DNA from 4 places in the Solibacillus sp. FSL K6-1523 genome. Region 3 is predicted to be linked to each of the others. Evidence: riboswitches for the same ligand, from Rfam matches in the RefSeq annotation. Region 3 holds a riboswitch; each other region holds the start of a gene.
The links. A riboswitch is a leader RNA that binds a small molecule or an ion and turns the genes downstream of it on or off. The one in region 3 is predicted to bind S-adenosylmethionine.
Positions count from the first base shown of each region.

Region 1: it holds a riboswitch for S-adenosylmethionine, as region 3 does, so the genes downstream of both, metA (homoserine O-acetyltransferase MetA) here and MHI10_RS16925 (methionine ABC transporter ATP-binding protein) in region 3, are expected to answer to the same signal.
Region 2: it holds a riboswitch for S-adenosylmethionine, as region 3 does, so the genes downstream of both, MHI10_RS19455 (bifunctional homocysteine S-methyltransferase/methylenetetrahydrofolate reductase) here and MHI10_RS16925 (methionine ABC transporter ATP-binding protein) in region 3, are expected to answer to the same signal.
Region 4: it holds a riboswitch for S-adenosylmethionine, as region 3 does, so the genes downstream of both, MHI10_RS01955 (O-acetylhomoserine aminocarboxypropyltransferase/cysteine synthase family protein) here and MHI10_RS16925 (methionine ABC transporter ATP-binding protein) in region 3, are expected to answer to the same signal.

Region 1 covers NZ_JBBOSU010000001.1:2,107,507-2,111,724, forward strand. Annotated here, with positions in the region: gene MHI10_RS09980 (ABC transporter ATP-binding protein) at 233-1,003, shown strand; gene metA (homoserine O-acetyltransferase MetA) at 1,064-2,005, opposite strand; SAM riboswitch class I at 2,082-2,191, opposite strand; gene MHI10_RS09990 (hypothetical protein) at 2,336-3,115, opposite strand; gene MHI10_RS09995 (hypothetical protein) at 3,325-3,963, opposite strand.
Region 2 covers NZ_JBBOSU010000001.1:4,045,130-4,049,347, forward strand. Annotated here, with positions in the region: gene metH (methionine synthase) at 1-177, opposite strand, end outside; gene MHI10_RS19455 (bifunctional homocysteine S-methyltransferase/methylenetetrahydrofolate reductase) at 170-2,020, opposite strand; SAM riboswitch class I at 2,124-2,222, opposite strand; gene hemG (protoporphyrinogen oxidase) at 2,334-3,719, opposite strand; gene MHI10_RS19465 (globin-coupled sensor protein) at 3,865-4,218, opposite strand, start outside.
Region 3 covers NZ_JBBOSU010000001.1:3,486,646-3,490,863, forward strand. Annotated here, with positions in the region: gene MHI10_RS16920 (methionine ABC transporter permease) at 1-634, opposite strand, end outside; gene MHI10_RS16925 (methionine ABC transporter ATP-binding protein) at 627-1,655, opposite strand; SAM riboswitch class I at 1,804-1,909, opposite strand; gene MHI10_RS16930 (thioredoxin family protein) at 1,970-2,272, opposite strand; gene MHI10_RS16935 (toprim domain-containing protein) at 2,280-2,606, opposite strand; gene gcvH (glycine cleavage system protein GcvH) at 2,675-3,055, opposite strand; gene MHI10_RS16945 (arsenate reductase family protein) at 3,136-3,492, opposite strand; gene MHI10_RS16950 (acyl-CoA dehydrogenase family protein) at 3,625-4,218, opposite strand, start outside.
Region 4 covers NZ_JBBOSU010000001.1:397,743-401,960, reverse strand. Annotated here, with positions in the region: gene MHI10_RS01955 (O-acetylhomoserine aminocarboxypropyltransferase/cysteine synthase family protein) at 320-1,624, opposite strand; SAM riboswitch class I at 1,747-1,862, opposite strand; gene nfsA (oxygen-insensitive NADPH nitroreductase) at 2,142-2,876, shown strand; gene MHI10_RS01945 (hypothetical protein) at 3,089-3,502, shown strand; gene MHI10_RS01940 (hypothetical protein) at 3,566-4,218, opposite strand, start outside.

The sequences.
Region 1 (4,218 bases), 1.4 Mb from region 3:
GAAAGGAATATTCATTCTTTTTGCTTAACTTTTTCAAAGGAGGCGATAAAAAAACGTCTAAAATGCTGGATTAACAACGTTTTGAGAGGATTTTTTATTATATAGAATATTCTACTGAGTTTGTAATGAAATGCTATTCAATTGAGAGGTATTGCCTTTTTTATTAAAAATCTCCGCATGTACTTTCTGAATTTTATAAAATATTGCATAATTAGAAGTGGAGGTGTTTTAAATGATACATATCGAAAATATTCATCTTTACCGCAATGAAAAAGTCATACTGAAAGATTTCAGTTGGCACGTTGAAAGAGATCAGCATTGGGCGATTTTAGGCTTAAATGGTTCGGGGAAAACAACTTTATTAAAGGTGATTAACGGCTATATTTGGCCAAATGCGGGAACGGTGCAAGTGCTGGGAGAAACGTATGGTAAAACGTATATTCCAAAGCTTCGAATGCGAATCGGATGGGTAAGTAATGCGATGATTGACAACTTTAATCTGCAGGACAATGCGGTTGAAATTGTACTGAGTGGGATGTTTGGAGCGTTGCGCTTATTTGAAGAAGTAACTGATGCCGATATAAAGAAAGCGGTAGAAATAATGACGCATTTTAATTGTGCCCATTTAGCGAATAAAACGTTTGAACATCTATCTCAAGGGGAAAGACAGCGCGTTCAAATTGCGCGGGCGATAATGGCCAATCCGGAAATATTAATTTTGGATGAACCTTGTGGTGGTTTAGATTTGATTGAACGAGAAAATTTGCTGCAAACGATTGAAAAAATTTCACAGCAACCAGGTGGACCGACACTTATTTATGTAACGCATCATGTAGAAGAAATATTACCTTGTTTTTCTCACGTTTTGCTTATGAAGGATGGTCAGGCGTACGATCAAGGAAATCGGCAAGCCTTGTTAACCGAGCAGCAGTTAAGCGCCTTTTTCAATACCCCTGTTCACCTTCAAATGGAACGTGATCGCACATGGGTGGCGTTGAAGTAAGATATGAATGAATTAAATCAGCTCCTATCGTCAATTTTAGTGATAGGAGCTAGATTCGTTTTAAATATGATATTCTAATGCATCTTCAACAAAATGCCATTCATATGGTGTTTCTTGGTACACATAATAGTTCAACCAGTTATAAAATAGTAAATGTGAATGTGCACGCCAAGTATTTTTTGGTTCTTTTTGTGGATCATTATTTGGGAAGTAATTGACCGGAATTTCTGTTTGTTCCGGGTCCTTCTCCAAATCACGGAAATATTCATCCGATAGTGTTGTTGCATCGTATTCTAAATGACCGGTAATCATAATATGCTTATTATTTTTTGATTGGACGATAAATACCCCAGCATCATCTGAATAACTCAACAAACGCAATTCTGGATGGGCGCGGACTTCCTCAATCGAAACCGAGGTATGACGTGAATGTGGTGCGACATAATGATCACTGAAGCCGCGCACTAAATCTACGGTTAAATCCGTTATAACATGTGAATAAATACCCGAGCATTTTTTCGGTAATTCAAATTTCCCTATGCCGAAGCGATGGTATAATGCCGCTTGTGCTCCCCAACATATATGCATAATCGACGTGACATTTTTATCCGCCCAATCCATCACTTCCTGAATCTCTTGCCAATAACCAACCTCTTCAAATTCCATCTTTTCAACAGGAGCCCCAGTAATAATGAGTCCGTCATAGCGGCGATGTTTAATTTCATCAAATGTTTGATAAAACGTGTCTAAATGTGACTTCGAGACATTTTTGGATTCGTATGTAGCTGTGTTTAAAAATGTCACGTTCACTTGTAATGGTGTATTGCCAAGTAAGCGTAAAAGTTGTAGCTCCGTTTTTTCCTTTTCCGGCATTAAATTAAACACTAAAATATTTAACGGACGAATTTGCTGTGTTTTCGCGCGGTCTTCTTCCATTACGAAAATTTTCTCTTGTCGCAGTAATTCCCCAGCTGGTAATTGTTTTTGAATGTTAATAGGCATGCTCGTTCCCCCAATTTTTCTTTATTAAAATCAAAAATCCCTCATTCCAGAAAAAGAATGAGGGACTCTAAGTTCGCTCTTATCTTTCAAGGGAAAATCCCTTGCTGGAAGTAGCACCTTTCTAATCTAAATTAGAGGTTGCTGAAGCTTCATCGGGCCATTCCCCTCCGCTTCTCTTGATAAGTCTTATTGAATTGTTAACCATCGTAACATGGATTTGGGAATTTTGCAATAATTCTTAAAAATGTGTTACCAGAACATTGTAAATCGCCAAAATCCTGACACTAATCGCTCTTCTCTTAAGTTATTTTCCATCGTTCCTTCCAACAATCACTTATTGCTTGGCATCTTTTCAAGCTCTACTTCCTTCCAGTCTGTACGATCATCCTTGTCGTAACCAGTCATCTCAGAAGCATTCACCATTTCGCCTGTTTTGACATCAAAAAATACGGTCATCCTTAAGCTGTCATTCTCGCTGTTAGGAGAATTCGGTGAAATCCCCATGATTCTAAGCAAATAACGTCGTTCAGAGGAGTTTGGGTCAGTAAGAAATCCAGAAATACTAAAATGATACCCCTTAATCCAGTCATCCTCTACTTTAGGATCCTCTGGCTGTATATCCAATACTTCAATCGCTTTTTTAATTGCCTCGGGAGAATCAATTTTAATGTCAGAAACAGCATATTGTCCCTTCTGAAGCAAATTGTTATCGTCCTCGCTCATCCAGGCATCGACTTTTCCATCATTGATATATAGGTTAATATGAATATTCCCCTTTTTACTCCCAAATAGAACATTCCACGCAATTCTTTTACCGTCCGCACCTTCATTTTTTCCTTGCGAACTAGTCGTATCATCTGTACTTGTCAAATGGATAAGCAAGGGTTCTTCTTCTGTATACTTCTTCGCCTCTTCATATCCAAGGAGCACAGCTTCCATCATGGATAATGTTTTCTTTTCACCGGTTTGCTCTTTGCTTATTGATGTAGCCTGTTCTACTGGTTTATGTATAGAACCGCCGGATTGGCCAATCTTTAGTGTATATAATAGAAAGACTGCACTCGCAATCAATATAACAAAAACTATGCTAATATATCTATTCTTTAACAAGTGCATTCTCTCCTAAGGTCGTAAAGTTGATTTACGACGAATACTCATAATCAAGTTTGGTAACCCCATACTTAATTGCAGATGTAGGTGTTACACGAATGATAAGTTATTTGGCAGGTGACAATCTGCATCTCTTATAAGACCAATGATTAGTATTGGTGTGGCGGCTGCCTGTTCCACCCTTAAAAATGTATTATTTTACGAGGTCCCTATTTTACTTTTGTGCTGAGTCTTTGCAATATATTAACAGCTTTCATATTACTTTGATAACCGATTAAATTGCCAAACTTAAAATTTTTTGATGCTCTTGCCCCAAACTCAGCAATCCAATCTCTGCGCCCATTCCTATCAGCAGGTGTTTCACACATATTAAAACTAGATGGAACACCTGGTACATTTTGTTTTAAATGGTTAGTAGCACGCTCGAAATCAAATGTCATAAGCATATGTTCTTTGGAAGATATTTCTCCTGCCTCAAATAATGCATTGGATATTTCAACAATTTCTTCAAAAGTAGCACTTCGAACATCGTATTTACTAGAAAGTTCTTCATAAACAGTAGATGAGTCTTTTTGTGTAGTCGCTATCGTTTGGGGGATATTAAATGCCCTTCCCCCAGTGTCCATCTTGGCGGTGTTTTTCGCATAGAAAGCTTTTGTTTGATAAGATGCAGCGGTACTAATATTCATGTAATGATTCCCCTCTTCACATATATAATTTTCTGAATTAATACTTATATCGGTTATCAAACCTATATTTTGGAGTAATTTTTGTGCAATATTTACCTTGAGTTTCCTTATAAACATCAACGTATCATCTGTGGAAACAGTCAATCTTTTTTGAACCATATTCATCTCGCACCTATAATTATAAATGTGCTACACTATTTATAGAACTGATTATTCAGTCATTAATGAAAAGATCATCAATTTAAGACGTAAATAAGGTGGGACAAGTGATGGGAGCATGGATAGGTCAAATAATAATTTTCCTTATATTATTAGCTATGATTTATGGTGTTTATTATGCGATTCGATTAACTTTCTCTATTGTAAAAAAATATAAAGATGATATTTAAACGGGTAAATTCGCTAATAGACGGA
Region 2 (4,218 bases), 560 kb from region 3:
GTGGATTTTCTCAAGTACATCTGGGCGCGTCAAAATTAGGTTTTCGTTACAGCCGTCTAATTCTTCACCACCGAAATCTTCATACGTCAAATTTTCATTTTGAAGCATTGTACCCATTGCACCATCTATAATTAATATTCGTTTTTGTAGTTGATCCTGAATTGGATGATTAAGCATTTGTTTTGACTCCTTTATATTTCAGATCGAACGCTTTCACATAGTCGATTAACTCTAACGTCATATCGTAGCGTAAGAATGGTGTAATTAAATAAATTCCATTAAAATACTGACAAGCTGTTTCTAAAAGTTCTTTGGCAATTGCTATGCCCTCTTTCGTTGCAGCCTCCTTGTCCTCACCACAAGCTTCCATACGCGCTAACGCTTCTTCTGAAAGCTTAATGCCTGGTACTTCATGATGTAGGAAGTTCGCGCTTCTAAATGAAGTTAAAGGCATGATGCCAATATATATCGGCGTTTCTAAATGCTTTGTCGCCTCATAAATTTCTTTAATCTTTTCTTTTGTATAAACGGGCTGCGAAATAAAATAATCCGCCCCGTGTTCAATTTTTTTCTCTAAACGCGCAACCGCACGTTCTACTACACGCACATTTGGATTGAACGCACCTGCTACGGAGAAATTCGCCTGCTTTCGCAATGTTTTCCCTGTGAAAGAAACACCTTCATTTAATTGTTTCACTAATGAAATTAACTCCATAGATGACACATCATATACACTCGTTGCCCCAGGGAAGTCTCCCACTTTTGTCGGGTCACCTGTCACCACTAAAAGGTCATGCAACTCTAATGCATCTAAGCCCATTAAATGTGATTGCAAGCCGATTAAATTACGGTCACGACAAGTTAGATGGGGCAATGTACGTATACCGTGTTGCTTCAAAATAGCCGCCATCGCAATATTGCTTATACGCGGAGAGGCAAGGGAATTATCCGCCATCATAATGACATCTGCACCTGCGTTGTATAATTTTTTAGCACCTTCCACAAATCCATCAATTTCTAAATGACGTGGTGTATCTAGCTCTACAATGACTGAACGTTCGCGCTGCGCCTTTATATGTAAAGGCTCTTGCTGACGTGGTTCAGGTACACGCACAAACTCTGTCCAACCTTGCTCTTTCTTCACCTTTTTCTCTGTAATCGGCTTAACATGCGCTAAACGACTTTTCACTGCCGCTATATGCTGTGGTGTCGTTCCACAGCAGCCACCAATTAAACGAACACCTTGCTCCACTAATTCAACCGCAGCTCGCGCAAAATAATCTGCCTCTGACTCATAAACAACACGCCCATCTTCCACATCTAATAAAGAAGCATTGGGAGAAGCCGATAAAAACGCATTTTCCGGAAGTGCTATACCTTCAAATGCTTGAATTGTATGGAACGGCCCTAAGCGACAGTTACTGCCGACAATATCCGCGCCTAACGCTTCCAAATCATATAACGCTTCATTCAATGACATGCCATTTTGTAAAACGCCTGGATCTTGCATCGTCACTTGTGCAATAATCGGTAAGTCCGTTAATGTGCGCAATAAATGAACACAATGCGATAATTCCTCAAAATCATAATACGTTTCGAGTAAAAAGCCATCCGGTTGTCCTGCGAGAAGTACTTTCACTTGTTCCTCAAACGCATCTAAAATTTCTGCTAATGTCACATCATTTTTTCGGACGCCGCGAATGCCTCCGATTGTTGCCAACACATACTGCCCCCCTGGCGCTGCCGCACGCTTAGCAATTTGAATAGCCGCTTCATTGAATTCTTGCACGCGATTTTCATAGCCATAACGAGCAAGTTTAATCGCATTCGCACCATATGTATTCGTCTGGATAATATCCGCGCCTGCTGCTACATATTCACCATGTATTTTTTCGATAATTTCTGGTCGTGCAATATTCATTTCCTCATGACAATAGTCTAAACCGTAAGAATATAATAACGTTCCAATTGCACCATCAGCTGTTAATACTTTTGTTTTTAAATCTTCTAGTAAACCCATTGTATCCACTCCCCTATTCACAGTATTTTCAGTCATTTATTGATATAAAAAAGCCTTCTTTCTAATATAAAAAGAAGGCGTTACACATAGTAAGTTTAGGTCCCTCTCATCTTCTGGCATTTGCCTGCTGGATTTAGCACCTGACAATTCGTTGGTTGCTGAAGTTTCATAGGGCCAGTCCCTCAACTTCTCTCGATAAGATACAATATTATTTTTTTATTAGTAATTATATGAATTTTTTAATAATAATTAAAAGAATCATAACGTTATATGAAAAAAACGTCAATACCTTCTAGCACATTCAAGCATAACTTTACACAATTGCATTGATTATTTGTTGTGCGGTTTTTTTCCCGTTTTGAATACATGCACCAATGCCCACACCAAAATACGAGCAACCTGCAAGTATTACGTTCGGATAACGCGCCTCTAAATCTTCTATTACAATACCAAGCGCCTCATTATGCGCTAAATCATAACGCGGCATTTGATCAATCCACTTTGTCACATTCACTATTTTTGGTTGTGCTTCAATGCCAAGGCTTATTCGAATATCCTCTAACGCAACTTTCGTAAGCTCATCATCTGACATTGCAGCTAATTGTTCATAGCGCGGATTACTATTTTTATAAAATAAACGTACAAGTAGGTTACCTTGTGCTGACGTATGCTTCCATTTTCTACTTGTCCAAGTCGATGCATTGCACATTAAATCACTCTGATGCGAAACAATAAAGCCCGTTCCATCCGCTGGCAATACATCATCCGGCACATCAAAACCTACATACATCGTCAGTACAGATGCCGTTGAAAACTGTTTTAAATTTTTATCTAGTGGTGCATCCGCTAATACTTTACGCACGGTGTCATTTGGAACGGCAAGCACAACAACGTCCGCTTCCACTTTTTCTCCGTTAGCTATTACCTCATAGCGCGTTCCCACTTTTCGAATACTTTCTGTTGTAGCATTTTTCATAAATTCAACTTCTGGCAACATTTCCTCAAGTCGATCGATGACAGCAGACAATCCATTTTTAAATGAAATGAACTTCTTATTTGCGGCCTTCTCAAACTGCTCTCGATTTTCCTCAAACCCTTTAATGATTGAACCATGATCATTTTTATAATCGACTAAATAAGGGAGTGTCGATGCTAAACTTAATTGATACAAATCACCTGAATAAACGCCTGATAGTACTGGGGCAATTTGATTATGCACAACTTCTTCCCCTAAGAAAAATTCCAAAAACTCTCCTATTGAACTGTCCTTTGTAAAATCCGTATTCGGTATTTCAAAATCTTGTAGCACACGTTTTTTTCCCTCTTCAGAAATGAGCGTACTTGCCATTAATGAATCCACACTCATCGGAATACCAAATGTTGAGCCCGCTGGAATCGCATGAAGCTCATTATTCGTATGAATATAGGATATACCTGTCTCGTTATATACAAGTTCTGATTCAAAATCCAGTTCGCGTACAAGTTCCAGTACACCAGGATGACGCGCAACAATAGAGTCCGCACCTGTTTCCATAATAAACCCGTCTTCATATTCTGAATGAATTTTCCCACCTAAATGCGCATTCTTTTCTATTAAAATAAGACGCGCCGCTACCTTTTTCTCAGCCATTTGTCTTTTCAAATAATGCATCGTGCAAAGACCTGTAATGCCGCCACCTACAACGATAACTGTTTTCATCCTAATCGCTCCCATTCCCGTACATAACTATATTTATCTTTAGTATAATCGGTTTCCCTTCAAAATAGGCAAACCGTATATTACAAATATCGCACGAAAAAACCATTTTGAATTGAATCAAAATGGCATGGGTTTATTAAATACATTATTTTTCTAGCCCATGTGAAATGACAGCTAATGTATCAGCTGACAATGTCACTTCATCAAATGCTCGACCAAGCTCCGATATGATGCCACACATTTGCTCCACTTCATTTTCAACTAGGTTATTTTGTTCTTTCGTTTCCACCATAGCCTCCACGATAAGTGAGAATTGTTCTTCGGTGCCTCCCATATTTTCCTCACCTGTTTGAACAGCTTTCTGAATTTGCTCCAATGATTCAAGCAATTTCATCGTGCGATCATTCGTATTTTTTAATAGTTCTCCTACATTGACAGCCGATTCTTTCGTTTGTTCAGATAGCTTTCGCACTTCACCTGCTACAACACCAAATCCTTT
Region 3 (4,218 bases):
CAATATATTGAATAATAAATACGACAATCAAAATTAAAACAGTTGCCACGAATGTCACGTCTTGGCGGTTACGCTGGAAGCCATCTAAAAACGCTGAAGTTCCAAGTCCACCTGCACCAATAATCCCCGCCATTGCCGTGTAACCAACGAGTGCAACAGCTGTTACTGTAAGCCCCGAAATTAATGCTGGTAAACTTTCTGGAATGAGTACTTTCCATATAATTGTCGACGTTTTAGCACCCATTGAACGAGCCGCTTCAATTACCCCTTTATCAATTTCACGTAAGGCGATTAACACCATTCGCGCATAAAACGGTGCCGCACCAATAATAAGTGCCGGTAAAGCCGCATTAGCACCACGAATTGTGCCAAGTAAAAATTTTGTGAATGGAATGAGTAAAATAATTAAGACGATAAATGGAATCGAACGGAAAATATTCACGACTGAACCCGTTAGAAAATGGACGATTTTATTAGCCCATAGCTGATTATCACTCGTTAAAAATAGGACAATCCCGATAATTAAACCAAGTACAAATGTTACAGCAGTTGCGACAGCCGTCATATAAACTGTTTCATAAGTTGCAGCGAGCATCTTTGCCCAATCTACATTCGGAAATAATTGCTCAATCATGTTCAATCACCTCCGTTTGAACTTTATGTTGCGCAAGTAATTCTAAAGCAGCATTAATTTGATCACTCGAACCTTCAATATGTATAAATAATGTACCGAGTGGACCACTTGTTGTATTGGAAATTTTGCCATGTACAATGTTCACGACAATATCAAATTGCTTAATGATTTGTGAAATGACCGGTTGCTCTGTTGTTTGTCCTACAAAGCCAAGCTTCACAATTTTCCCTGATGGATAGTTCGCTAAAATTTGCTCAAGTGATGCTTGCATTTCCTGCGTTTCACCAGATATTTGTGCCATAAAGTTTTTCGTTATTGGCGCTTGCGGATTTTGGAATACTTGTAGTACCTCCCCTTGCTCCACTACTTTACCTGCTTCCATTACAGCAACGCGGTCACAAATTTTCCGAATAACATGCATTTCATGTGTAATGAGTACAATTGTTAATCCGATTTTTTTATTAATATCGAGTAATAACTCTAAAATCGAATCCGTCGTTTCTGGGTCGAGTGCAGAAGTTGCTTCGTCACATAATAAAACTTCCGGATTATTGGCAAGTGCACGGGCAATGCCGACACGCTGTTTTTGACCACCTGATAATTGGGATGGATACGCTTTCCCTCGTCCTGCTAGTCCAACAAGCTCAATGAGTTCCTCTACACGTTTTGCTCGTTCTTCTTTTGGTACACCCGCAATTTCAAGTGGGAAGGCGATATTATCTTCCACTGTACGTGACCAAAGTAAATTGAAGTGTTGGAAAATCATGCTGATCTTTTGTCTTGCATCTCGCAGCTTTTTCCCAGATGCCTTTGAAATATCATTGCCATTAATAATGACCGAACCAACTGTTGGTTTTTCTAAGCCATTTAATAGTCGAATCATCGTACTTTTACCAGCACCACTGTAACCGATAATACCGTAGATTTCACCTTGTTTAATCGATAAATTTACTTGGTCTACGGCTTTTAGTTCACCGTTTTTTGTCTTATAAACTTTCGATATATTTTGTAAATCAATCATTTTTTGAACTCCTTCGATTTGAAATAACTAATTCGTTATTTTCAAAACACATTTTTTCGTGTGGGTCGATTCATTTTGTAAAGAAAATACAAAAAACCTTTCCACGACGACAAGTAGAAAGGTTTTCACACATTTATGTTGAACCGTTCTCTCATCTCTCAAAGTTAAACTTTGTGTGATTTGGCACCTTTTCATCATACAATGCTGGTTGCCGGGCTTCATAGGGCACTTCCCTCCGCCTCTCTTCATAAGAGTAACGCTATTAAGTTTTTATTTATAAATGATACTCTATCACGTTAAATTAGGAACGTCAATCATTTTTTTAATATTGCAAATAAAAACGGTACAGATTGAAACGCATATACCTTTTCCCTAATTTCACCATTGTTTGCAATGATTAAACACGGCACACTTTCCACTTGCATGTCCATTGCAAAATTGCCTAAATAATTGATATTCGCCATACCAATCGGCAAATCTGGCAGTAACTCTTCAATTACCGTTAACATTTTTGACGCTACATCACATGTCCCACATAGTGGTGTATATAAATAAAACGCACACTGCTCTCCGCTTTGTAGCTGCTCTATCCATTGTTCTTTCGTCCATTCTTCCATACTACTATCAGCCTTCTTTTACTAAAAATTTCGCATCTTTAAGAAGCTCTATTAAAACAGAAGCTGGCGTCTCTGCCACTTCAATATATTGCTTTGGAATGATTAAATGCTGCGCTTCAGAATAAGTACGATTCATCAACTTGCGCAATTTTTCTCCATTTTTATCAACATCGAACATCGTTACCATTTCATATTGCTCGTACGGCGTTAATAATGCAATTAATTCATCTTCACTTATTGTACCATTCGTGCAAAGTATGAAGACTTGTTCAGCAAGTAAAGGGGCAATTTGAAGCTTATCTGAGCGCCCTTCTACGATAATGCATTTCTCCATTATTAAACCTCCTACTTAAGCTAAAAAAACGCTAAAACCTGTATGTACAGATTTTAGCGTAAGGATTATTACTGTTCAATAAATTGAGTGTAAGCGTCTGCATCCAGTAATTCTTCTAACTCAGCTTCATTTGTTAATTCGATAACAACCATCCATGCTTGTTCGTATGGAGATTCGTTAACAAACTCTGGGTTGTCAGATAACTCTTCGTTTACTGATACAACTTTACCTGAAAGCGGTGCATATAATTCTGAAACTGTTTTAACAGATTCTACGCTACCGAATGGTTGATCTTTCGTAATATCGTCGCCAGCTTCTGGTAGCTCAACGAATACGATATCACCAAGTTCAGATTGTGCGAAGTGCGTAATACCGATTGTTGCTTTGCCGTCCTCAATTTTTACCCATTCGTGCTCTTTAGTATATTTCAATTCTTTTGGTGTGTTCATGATAACCCCTCCAAGTAATATGTAGTATATTCATGTTCAGTTTGCCATAAATCGTTCGGAAATTCAATATGTTACACGGTTTATTTCCAAGTTTCTAAGAAGTCAGACTCCTTAAATCCTAATGTTAATTTTTTACCATCTGTAACGAGTGGTCGTTTAATTAACATACCATCCGATGCTAGTAATGCTAATTGTTCCGCTTCAGTCATTGTTTCCAATTTATCTTTCAAACCAAGCTCACGATACTTTATGCCTGACGTGTTGAAAAACTTCTTCAAAGGCAAGCCACTCTCTTTATAAATTGCAGCTAACTCCTCTACAGTAGGTGTTTGTTCGACGATATTTCTAATTTCATATGTAATCCCATTTTCATCGAACCATTTTTGTGCTTTTTTACAAGTTGTACATTTTGGGTATTGAATCAATTGAATTGTCATAAAAGTGCTCCTTTTTTGCAATCTACTTTCTTCTATTATATCGGATTCACTTACACAATTCAAAAATCGGATGCGGCGTCCCACATCCGATCTGGCGTCCTGACACAATTATGCCAAGGATCCATTACTTACTTATACAACATATTTTGCCGCTTCAATTAATTTAACTGATGCTTCACGTTTTTTCGGAATAAGGTTGTAAGGATTATTACGAGTTAATTTACGTAATGCCGATAAGATTATACGTCCTGCATCCCCTTCAACTGTCGCAAGCAATGTTTCTTTTGCTTCTTTTTCGATTTCTGCAAATGCTTCTTGGCAGAAAATTTGCGTGTACAGAATCTTTTGTGCAGCTTTTTCTTCCCCATCACGTGCGATTGCTTTTTGTGTACGGATGACTGCTGATTCCATTGCGTATAATTGGTTGGCGATATTCGCAATGTTCACTAATACTTCTTGCTCTTGATCTAATTTAGCACCAAAACGTTGTGCTGCCGCGCCCGCCGCAAGAACCGCAATTTTCTTCGCGTTTTTCACTAAATATTTTTCTTGCTCTAATGCCGCTTCGCCAATTTCTTCAGGCATTAGCATTAATAATTCATTTTGTAAGTCTTGTGCTACTTGTAATAACGGTAATTCACCTTTTAATGCTTTCTTCATGAATGTACCTGGTACGATCATGCGGTTAATTTCATTTGTCCCTTCAAAAATACGGTTAATACGAGA
Region 4 (4,218 bases), 3.1 Mb from region 3:
AAGTACGCTATTACCAAGTAGTTTAAACGATGCTGCAACATAATTTACATTACTTGGTTTATAATCCTTATTCTATTACTCGGTTTTAACTTTGTCAATAATACTTATAGAGTTACTTGGTTTTAATTTCAGCAACTTGCCCCTAACGAAATGATGAAAGGCGGACAAGTTTCTTCTACTATAATCAATTACGCCTCGGCGTAATTGTGTCCAGATTTTTTCGAGCTTGCTTTGCTCGAAAAAATTCCTTTTAAAAATCTGTGACATCCGCCAGAGGCTAACTTGATTCATCAGGGGTTTAACCCCCTGATGAATCAAGTTAAGCTTGAGTTTCTACTTCTAAAGTAGACGCAACTTTTGCTAAAGCTTGTTCTAAATCTGCAATAATATCTTCCGCTGCTTCTAAACCGATCGATAAGCGAATGAGCTCCTCGGATACACCAGCCACTTTTAATTCTTCCGCTGATAATTGTTGGTGTGTTGTCGATGCTGGGTGGATAATTAATGAACGTGCGTCCCCTACGTTTGCTACGTGTGAGAATAATTCCACGTTATCAATGACTTGACGACCTGCTTCACGTCCACCTTTAATGCCAAATGTTAAAATCGAGCCAAACCCATTTTTCAAATACTTCTTCGCTAATTCATGTGAAGGGAAATCTTCAAAGCCGTTATAGTTTACATAGTCCACGAATGGGTGGTTACGTAAATATTCCGCTACTTTTAATGCATTTTCATTATGGCGTACGATACGCAAATGAAGCGTTTCTAGCCCTTGTAAAAAGTTAAATGCTGCGTCTGCTGATAATGTTGGACCGAAATCACGTAACAGTTGAACACGTAGCTTTGTGGCAAATGCAGCCCCTGCTGTATCAATTCCGTAACGAAGTCCGTGATATGACGTATCTGGCTCTGTAAATCCTGGATGACGTCCTTGTGTCCAATCAAATTTCCCTGCATCCACGACAATACCACCAATTGTCGTACCGTGACCGCCAATCCATTTCGTAGCCGAGTGAATGACAACATCCGCGCCAAATTCAATTGGGTTCCCACCATATGGCGAAGCAAATGTGCTATCGATTAATAATGGTAATCCGTTTTCATGTGCAATTGTCGCAACTGCTTCAATATCTAACACATTTAAGCTTGGGTTCCCGATAATTTCTGCAAATACAGCCTTTGTTTTATCTGTAATTGCACTGCGGAAGTTTTCTGGGTCTGTTTCATCCACAAATTTCACCGTAATACCGTAGCGTGGTAATGTTGTGGCAAATAAATTATACGTACCACCGTAAAGCGATCCTGCTGCAACAATCTCGTCTCCAGCGCCTGCTAAGTTTAAAATTGAAAAGGCAATTGCTGCTGCACCAGATGAAAGTGCTACTGCCGCTGATCCCCCTTCCAATAACGCAACACGTTCTTCAAAAGCACCTACAGTAGGGTTCATAATACGCGAATAAATATTGCCCGCTTCTTCTAATGCAAATAATCGCTGCGCATGAGCAGTGTCTTTAAATGCATAAGCCGTTGAACGATAAATTGGTACAGCAATCGCACCCGTTACAGGATCTGGCTTTTGTCCACCGTGTAATAATAATGTTTCTGGTCGTAAATTTGTCATGAATAATAACCTCCAAAATAGTTTTCGATGGTAAAGTCGGTGTTATAGAGGAGGAGTTTTTTTGAATGAAAAAAAACCCTCTTCAGCTAAGAAGAGGGTTTGCAAATGAGCAAGTTTGCCTCCTCTTATCTTTCAAAATGCACATTGCATTTTGTAGGAAGTAGCACCTTAGTCAGTTCGTCACTCACTGGTTGCCGGGCATCACAGGGCCTATTCCCTCCGCCGCTCTTGATAAGAGTATGTGATTCATGTTCCATCGTTGTTTCACAGTATAAAACAGATCCTACCATTCCGTCAACAGTTAATTTAAAATTTTCTGATTTTCATATATTTTAAGATACCTCTCGAAACAAGTTAGTTGGAGTCGTGCCCGCGAAAAGCGGCCGGATCGGATTGGAAATCTACTCCACCTTTTTCGGAAAGATTTTAAAAGTTGGATTCTTTAGTTAAATATATATAAAATAAACTTAAAGGAACGTTCCTTAACTTTTATTTTTACATAGGGGGAGAATTTCACATGCAAACAAGAGAACTTTTACGTAGTCACACATCGGTTCGAAAATATTCAGGTGAACAAATTTCAAAAGAGACAATTGTTGATTTAATCGAAACTGCACAAATGGCGGCTAGCTCACATTTCGTACAAGCGTATAGTGTTATTTGGGTCACGGATGAGGAGAAAAAGGCAAAACTAGGTGAGTTATCCAAAAATGATTTCCAGTTCAAAACAGCGGGAGCTTCCTTCTTATTTTGCGTGGATTTCAAGCGTCTACAAGTTGCCGGTCAAAAACACGGTGTTGATATTGTAACGGATTCAGCAGAAAACTTACTTGTTGGTGTAGCGGACGTTTCATTATTCGCACAAAACTTTGTCATTGCAGCTGAAGCGATGGGCTACGGTATTTGCTATATTGGTGGAGCGCGTAACAATCCTGCTGAAATTAGCGAGCTATTTAATTTACCAGATCATGTATTCCCGTTATTTGCGATGACGATTGGTACGCCGACAAAGCGCAATGAAACAAAACCTCGTCTACCAGTAGCAGCGGTATTACACGAAAATAGCTATGATGTAGATCAATACGAAACATTATTAGCTGACTATGATGCCATGATGGAATCTTACTATGCAAGTCGTTCTTCCAATCAAAAGATGGCGACTTGGACGAAGCAAATGGCGGATTATTTAGTTGATCAAAAACGCCCATTCATGAAAGATTTCCTTGCAACAAAAGGCTTTACGTGGAAATAATCGCATCACCCCACACCATTTTAACACTCTGTTAACATGGTGTTTTTTTAAGCTTAGTAGCATGCCTTTTTAACTAATAGAATCAGTACTTTGCATTCACTCTTTTATTATGATTAGATATTTTAGCAATTCATATTACTCATTACGACTGAGGTTTTTTATGCTATTTTTTGCTATTATAAAGTGACTCATGTTATTAGGAGGTAGAGGAAATGTCGACTCCATTCATTGCGAAATCATTAGAGCGTCAACATTTGAAATCTGCTCGGAAGTATTCACTAATCATTTCTGATATTAATGTTGCATTAACTAAAATCCATCATCAAATTACAGATCAAATAGAACACTCAAAATATGAAGCTGTCACTGCATTTGCCAACCAATACATTGCCCATACATCCATTTGGCAACTTAAATTTGTGAGCAACTTTGAAAATCCTGAAGTGGTACTCATGCAAATTTTCCATTTAGACTATATTTTCAAAAATGAGCCTACTGATCATTTTTCAACCGAGCGAGAACTGTTAAACTTGCAATGGCAAAAGTTCGCGGATGTCATGCTATATACAGAACAACAACTTCAACTGCGTGAACAAAAAATGCTTCACTATATTCAAAATTACTAATATATATAAGAAAAGGCAGAGACGCTGTATCAACATCTCTGCCCTTTCCCTTTTTATATTCTTTTACAAACCTTCGATAATAATGTTTTTTACAGGTTGGAACTGTTCGCCAGTTTTTGCATACGTCATAACGATGCGGTCACCCTCTTGTAAATAAATCGCAAGTGGTACGATTTCTGAACTTACGATAAAGTTTTCACCCGAATTCATTAAGAATGAAACGAGTGTAAAATTACCGACACGCTCTTTATACACACGAACAACCTCACCTGTTACGGTAGCTTCTTCCGCTTTAGATGTGCCATCCACTATACTACTGCCACTATTTAAAGCCGTTTTATATAGTCTTAATGCCTCTTTTGGTGTGGAAGCAAAGGCTTTAACTTCAGGGTTCGCTGCGGAAACGATGAAATAATTTTGTAGGAAACCATTTGCATCAAGTACACCGGTTAACCAGCTCGCCTCGCCATAGAAGTTATAAAGAATTGGCATTTCGCCTTCCCATTTCTTCTCGATAAATTCCTTTTCAATAATTTGCAGTGCCCCTTGCGAATCCATGTATGATTCTTCTAAATTGCCCGTATAATATGTTGCCGCGCCTGTACGAGCATGCGTCAACGAATAACCAAGCATGGAATCAATACCCTCTTTTGGACTTGTGAAATCGGTGAAATAATACATTTCGCCATCTTCCATGAAAATCGGGCTAACATTTG